One region of the Rahnella selenatireducens genome, then DNA from elsewhere that is predicted to be linked to it. Evidence: predicted binding sites of a transcription regulator. Region 1 holds the regulator's gene; the other holds the start of a gene.
What was found. Region 1 encodes LexA, which represses DNA repair genes until DNA is damaged. Its sites were predicted from a motif close to TNCTGTATGTACATACAGNA; they were not measured.

Region 1 (3,411 bases):
AGTTTATTGAACAAATCCTGGCGCGCCGGCAGACGTGGCCCGACCGCCGCCAGACGTTGGCGGGAGAAGTGCATACGCGCAACACGCGCCAACTTCTGGGCGATGGTTTTGTCGGTTCCGTGCTCGGTCGCCATATAACGCAGCGAAACGGTATTGGAGAAACGGACAAAACTGTCGCGGCCCAGCCACAGCACGGCGAAGAATTTCTGGATCCCATTCAGCACGCGCAGATGCGGCGTATCGTGGCCTTCGCGGCCTGGCGCACGGCCAAACATGACCGATACGGGCAGCATCTGAATGTCTAAATCCGGGTTATTACGGTGCAAATCCAGGTAATCGTGGAACAGCTTTACCGATTCCTGCTTGGGCGTGTAATAGGAGAAAACGCGCGGGCCTTCGGCAATAAACACATGGCTCGGCAGCAGCGTTCCGTCGATTTCCAGCGGAATAAGGGGATCAGGCAGATTTTGAGCCAGACACTGCGCACGCAATGTCAGCAAATCCGCTTTGGAGTTATAAGGCAATACGTACAGAATTGGCCGGGTCGGGTCTAAATGCAACTCGGTAACCGGATCTGAAGGTATGACCTTGCTCTTTACCAGCAATGAGAGTGGTAAATTCAATAATGTGTAATAAAGTCTACGCCAACCTGACATAAAAACGTGAAGCCTCTTGTTAGCCATTTCGCCGCAAGGATACCAGAAAGCTCAGACGAGATCTGTGGTGATGAGATACCATTAAACCGCTAAAATGCGCAAAACCCGCAGGATAATATTTCAAGGATCAGTAACAGAATGGCGAACCAAGTCACTGGATTTACCCGCATCTATAAAGCCGCAGGCTATTCCTGGAAAGGCCTCAAGGCCGCATGGCAAAACGAGGCTGCTTTTCGGCAGGAAGCCAGCGCTACTATCCCGCTAATTTTATTAAGTTTCTGGCTGGATGTGAGCAGCATAGAACGTATCTTGCTGATCGGCTCCGTCGTGCTGGTCTGTGTGACTGAATTGCTCAACAGTGCCATAGAATCTGCGATTGACCGCATCGGGCCTGAGTTTCACGTTCTGTCAGGCCGCGCTAAAGATATCGGTTCTGCCGCTGTACTGCTGACCATCATATTGGCGATTTTTGTCTGGGTCAGCATCTTTTGGCCGCGATGGTTCTGATTTGGAATCTGCATTCCAGGAATTGTCGTTATGCCCTGTTTTTATTCAATCTTAGGTTTTCATTGACCGTTTAGCTGTATATACTCACAGCTAGACTGTATAAACAACCAGGGGGCGGAATGAAAGCTTTAACGACCAGACAACAAGAGGTCTACGACCTTATTCGCGATCATATCTCCACCACCGGTATGCCACCGACCCGAGCAGAGATTGCGTCCCGTCTCGGGTTCCGTTCCCCGAACGCGGCGGAAGAACACCTGAAAGCGCTCGCGCGTAAAGGCGTTATTGAGATCGTTTCCGGTGCTTCGCGCGGTATTCGTCTGCTGATGGAAGAAGAAGAAGGTTTACCGCTGATTGGCCGTGTTGCTGCCGGTGAACCGCTGCTGGCTCAGCAGCACATCGAAGGACATTATCAGGTCGATCCGGCCATGTTTAAACCGAGTGCGGATTTCCTGCTGCGCGTCAGCGGGATGTCGATGCGTGATATCGGTATTCTGGATGGCGATCTGCTGGCAGTACACAAAACGCAGGATGTCCGTAATGGTCAGGTTGTCGTTGCACGTATTGATGATGAAGTCACGGTCAAGCGCCTGAAGAAACAGGGCAGCGTGGTTCAGTTGTTGCCTGAAAACAGCGAATTCCAGCCTATTGTGGTTGATTTGCGTGAACAGAATTTTAGCATTGAAGGTCTGGCTGTTGGCGTTATCCGCAACGGCGACTGGATCTAATCAGCGCTTAAGCACTACGTTGCAGGTGCGTTGGCCGCCTCTGACGCGCCTGTAAAATCAGTATCTCATCGTCCCGTTTTGGGGCGATGTTGTTTTAGGCATGACTCAGAAACTCTCCCGATAAAATCCTCTTTCTTACTGTTATCCGTTTCATTGCCTGTTCAAAGAAAATGCCGTGTTCGCTTCCTCTATGCCCTGAATTAGCGGCCTTTTTCAGTCAGACAGATTTCAATTCCACGTTATTTCCTGCTTTGGATTAATCCTAATAGTGGTTTTTATCCCTGTTTTGGGAAGACGAATCCGCATTCTCTACTAAGCTTTGAAGTGTTAAGGACGGGCTGCCAACAAACGTGCAGCTCTACAACCCAAGGTAACAGGAGATATTTATTATGAATAAGGACCAAGCCGACGGTAACTGGAAGCAGTTCAAAGGGAAAGTGAAAGAACAGTGGGGTAAGCTGACTGATGACGACCTGACAGTCGTTGAAGGTAAACGTGATCAGCTGGTAGGTAAGATTCAGGAGCGTTATGGCTATCAGAAGGATCAGGCCGAGAAAGAGCTCAAGGATTGGGAATCGAAAAACAAATATCACTGGTAACACGCGACTCCCCCTCGCGTATCAGTGACGTATCCTGAGTCATTGCTGCTCCTACCCGGAACACTTTCAGGATACGGGTACAAGGATGTACCCAACCTTCAATATCTTCCTTCAGCACCTTAAATTATCCGTTCAGCTGCGTGAAAACCCTTCCGCTTTAGGATTTTTAAAACCCATTCAAAAACAACTGTTTATCAACGTTTTTTCACAACAATGCTGTGGTCGTGTTCGCAATGATCGTGACTGTCGCAGGTTTCAACAACTTTGCATTCGGCACATAAGCCATGCGCTTCAACGACCGAATGACGCAACTCAAAACCGGATTCATGCGCCAGTTTCGCCAGACGTTCTTCAATGCCGTCAGTGGTTTTTTCCGTGACCAGCCCGCAGCGATCACAGATAAACAGCGCGGAAGTGTGGCTCGGCTCTTCGAAATGATGGCAAAGCACATAGCTGTTAGCCGATTCAACCCGATGAATAAACCCTTGTTCCAGCAGGAAATCAAGCGCCCGGTAAACCGTTGGCGGTTTGGCCTGTGGCTCGCTGACGCGCAGCAGATCCAGCAAATCATAGGCGCTGATTGCACCGGGTTGTTGCGCCATCAGTCGCAAAACTTCCAGCCGCTGCGGTGTAAGACGAACATTGCGTTGCTGGCAAAGTTCTTCAGCTTGTGAAAGTAATTTTTCTGGATTATTCAGGGTCATAGCAACATTCTCTGAGCGCAGATTGGGATAAATAGGCCACATCATGCAGCCATTCTTAATTTTATCATGCTTCAGCCAGATCGACGAATTATGCGCCGCTCAACCCGCCATACTTTCCAATGCCTTTTCCACATACAGATAGCCGATACCCATAATTTGCTGCTCGCGACTCAGCGTGCCGGGCGCGATGTGTGTCGCCAGCGTTTTAACGTGGTCG
Region 2 (3,411 bases), on a different contig from region 1:
TGCCTGCTTTGTCTTCCAGCGGATTGCCTTCACGTTCCAGCGCGGTTGCAGAAAGACGGCGGCCAAACAGATAGTACGTCGCACTGGCCGCGCCGAGCCCGCCGACAATAGAAATGATAATCGCCGCGCCCCAGTGCAGGCCATAAGGAATAAGCGGATAAAACACGTTGCCTTGCCCCATGGCGAAAAGCATTGCCAGCGTGGCGGCAAGATGGCGGTCAGACGTCCCTCTCTTTTCCATCAGCGCCAGTGATGCCAGCGGTGCGGCGAAACTCACAAAATTCAGCTGGATCAGGGCAAACACAGCCATGCCCGTGACGCCAAAAGGGCGTAAAACCGGCGTCACCAGCCGGACAATCCAGTCGAGAACCCCACGAACTTCCAGGTACTTCATGATGATCAGCATGACCACCATGATTGGGATCAGCGTGTAAAGCGCCACGTTAACTGAAGCTTTCCCCGCCGAAAGAATGATCCCGATAATGTCCATTACCCGCTCCGCAAAAATAAATTGCCAGTAACATAGCGCCAACCCGACGTGTTGTCATGCGGTTGAGCAATGATAAAAAAGCGGCTAACGTAACTGAACGCCTGTCAGCTTCGATGAAAACAGTCAACACGGTGAATCGGCTAACCCCCTCATTTGCCGGACGATCTCAGGAGATTTCCATGTCAGATAAAGTGTCTGCCCAATGTCATTGCGGTTCGGTTGTCTTCAGCGCCGTACTGACCGATGGCTATAACAACGTGCTTCGCTGCAATTGTTCGTTCTGCCGTATGCGCGGCGCGGTCGTCGTCCCGGCTCAGGAAGTCGATGTCATTAAGGGCAAGGACAAGCTCACCGAATACCGCTTTAACACCGGTGAAGCCGCGCATTACTTCTGCTCAGTTTGCGGGATTTACACCTTCCACCAGCGCCGTTCCAATCCTGAATTCTATGGCGTTAATGTCGCCTGCATCGAAGGCGTGTCGCCGTTTGATTTCCCGGTGGTCAGCGTCAGCGACGGCATTAATCATCCGAAAGATGGCGGTAAAGGCGGCGTGGCGGGATATATTCGTTACGAGCCGAAATAAATACGGGGCTAAGGAATCAGTACTAAGAAGTGAAGGTGTGAGGAATGGTATTGATAAAGGGGCACGCGGGATTATTGCCGTTGCGTGCCCTTTCTGTTTCCGGCGCTCTTTATGGTAAAAAGTCAGGCGGCTTTCACGGCGCGAGGCTTCTTCGGAGCGGGCGCTGCTTTTTCTTCTGTTTCTGCTTCCGGCTCAGCGTGCTCTGCGGTGACAGGCTCTGCGGTTTCTTCAGGCGTTTCTTCAACAACGGCCACTGCGGCTTCCGGCATTTTACTGGTACGCAGAATATGCTGAACGGCATCTTTTTGCTCGGCGAGATGCAGCGCAATATTTTCAGCCAGCACTTCGTCAATCTCAAGTCCGCTCTGCGAAAGCCACTCGGTGAAGGTATCTGCCATATCGAGCATCTTGTCGTAAGCGTCCGCATCTTTTTTATTGGCAAATGTCATTTTCTCTTCACCTTTTCTGACGACAACAAATTTTGTTTCAACAGCCATGACTCGCTCCTTATACTGTAATTATATACAGCATATTAATGATGAGTGCAGGATACATCATTCAGTCAGCTTTTTACAGCCCGACTGTATGAAATCTCGACCGGCCTGCGCTACATTCGTACGGTGATCATTAAAACAACCGAAACTCGCGGAGAACACAGTGACAGCAACCGACGTTTGCCAGTGGACAAAAGGCGCATTTCATATCACCACGGATAAAGCCGCGCAGGATATTCCGGCGATACATTGTTATCTCACCCGATCAACGTGGGCTGCCGGAATTGACGAGCAAACCGTGCGTGATTCCGTGGAAAACAGCCTCAATTTTGGTCTGTTTGAAGGCGAAAAACAAATCGGTTTCGCCCGTTTTATCACTGATTACGCCACCTTTGCTTACCTGTGCGACGTCTATGTGCTGGAAGAATATCAGGGTAAAAACCTTGGCGGCTGGCTGGTGGAATGCTGCCAGTCGCATCCGGTTTCCGCGCGCCTGCGTCGCATGGTGTTATTCACCACCACCGCGCCCTGGTTGTATGAAAAATTTGGTTATGAACCGGTAAACCGGCCGGATTATGCGTGGGCGATAACCCGGCCTGATATTTATTTAAAAAAGGATGATTTGAAGAACGAGGCGTAGCTTTTCTTTAACGGCTGGCCAGCTGTGTTGTCAGGGTTTCAATACGTTCGGCCAGCTCTTTGGTCAGCGAGGTCAATTCTATGTTCTGCTGGACTAAAACCAGTAACTGCGCGGAATTTTCTTCAGCCACAGTCTGACGTTTTGCCATCGCATCATCCAGATCTTCCCGGTGCTGAGCATCCGTCAGCGCGTGCGCCTGATCGCGCTCGGCCTGGCGGGTTTGCGCCAGCAGAATCAGCGGCGCGGCGTAAGCTGCCTGCAAACTGAAGGCCAGATTCAGAAGAATAAACGGATACGGGTCGAATTTGGACAGCCCGGAGATGTTCAGGTAGATCCAGACCGCAACAATCACTGTCTGCGCGATGAGAAACGTCGGCGTGCCAAAGAACCGGGCGAAGGCTTCAGCTTTGAGGGCAAACCATTGTTCGCCAAACGTGTGACTGTGGCCTTTCAGCGGGCGATAAAAACGGAATTTTTTGACGGGCTGCATCGTGTTGACTCTCATGTTTCGGTGAAAAAGGCTTACGGCGGGGATTAACTCTATCGCTATTTCGCCGCATCCCATAGCAGTGAGAGCCCTGCCAGCATTAACATGCCGTCAACGAAACGGTGAAAAGTCTTATCCGGCATTTTGATCACGAACTTTTTGCCGATCATCATCCCCGCAACCAGCGTCAGGCCAACCAGAAACCCGCTCAGTAAAACCGATCCCGGCATCGCGCCGATGGCACGAAAAGTAGACGCTTTTGCCAGATAAATGGCAAATGACGCCGCCGCTTCTGTGGACAACAACGCGCCCTTCGCCAGCCCGTAACCGGCAAAAACCGGGATTGTCAGCGGACCGGTCGAAAACACCACGCCGGTCAAAAACCCCACCAGCGCGCCGCTCAGCGCCAGTTGCCCGTCACTGAGCGACAGCGTTTTCATTCTGGCCCAATGTCGCAACGGGATCAGCAGCAGGAAAAAAAGACCGATTAGAAGATTAGAAAGCGTCGCTGGCAGCGCCCACAGCGTGTTCGCGCCGAGTATGGCCGCTGGAATGCCCGGCACGGCGTACAAAAAGAATGCTTTCAGGTTGATGTCTTTGCGCCAGAGGATGACGCGCGAAATATTCCCCACAATGGCCGCGACGGCCATAACAGGGATCGCTGTTTTCGGGCCAAAAGTATAAGCCAGCGCGGGAAGCAGCATGATAGAAGAACC

Region 2: a site for LexA is predicted at 1,585-1,604, ahead of ACLBVC_RS04715 (YebG family protein). Genes of this name have one in related genera too.

Annotation. Positions count from the first base shown of each region.
Region 1 is NZ_JBKEZJ010000018.1:32,177-35,587, forward strand. Features, by position in the region: gene plsB (glycerol-3-phosphate 1-O-acyltransferase PlsB) at 1-656, opposite strand, end outside; gene ACLBVC_RS21690 (diacylglycerol kinase) at 795-1,163, shown strand; gene lexA (transcriptional repressor LexA) at 1,283-1,891, shown strand; gene ACLBVC_RS21700 (CsbD family protein) at 2,281-2,490, shown strand; gene zur (zinc uptake transcriptional repressor Zur) at 2,685-3,194, opposite strand; gene ACLBVC_RS21710 (ROK family protein) at 3,294-3,411, opposite strand, start outside.
Region 2 is NZ_JBKEZJ010000002.1:294,693-298,103, reverse strand. Features, by position in the region: gene ACLBVC_RS04725 (nucleoside recognition domain-containing protein) at 1-490, opposite strand, end outside; gene ACLBVC_RS04720 (GFA family protein) at 670-1,074, shown strand; gene ACLBVC_RS04715 (YebG family protein) at 1,197-1,571, opposite strand; gene ACLBVC_RS04710 (GNAT family N-acetyltransferase) at 1,732-2,208, shown strand; gene ACLBVC_RS04705 (DUF1003 domain-containing protein) at 2,216-2,698, opposite strand; gene ACLBVC_RS04700 (sulfite exporter TauE/SafE family protein) at 2,755-3,411, opposite strand, start outside.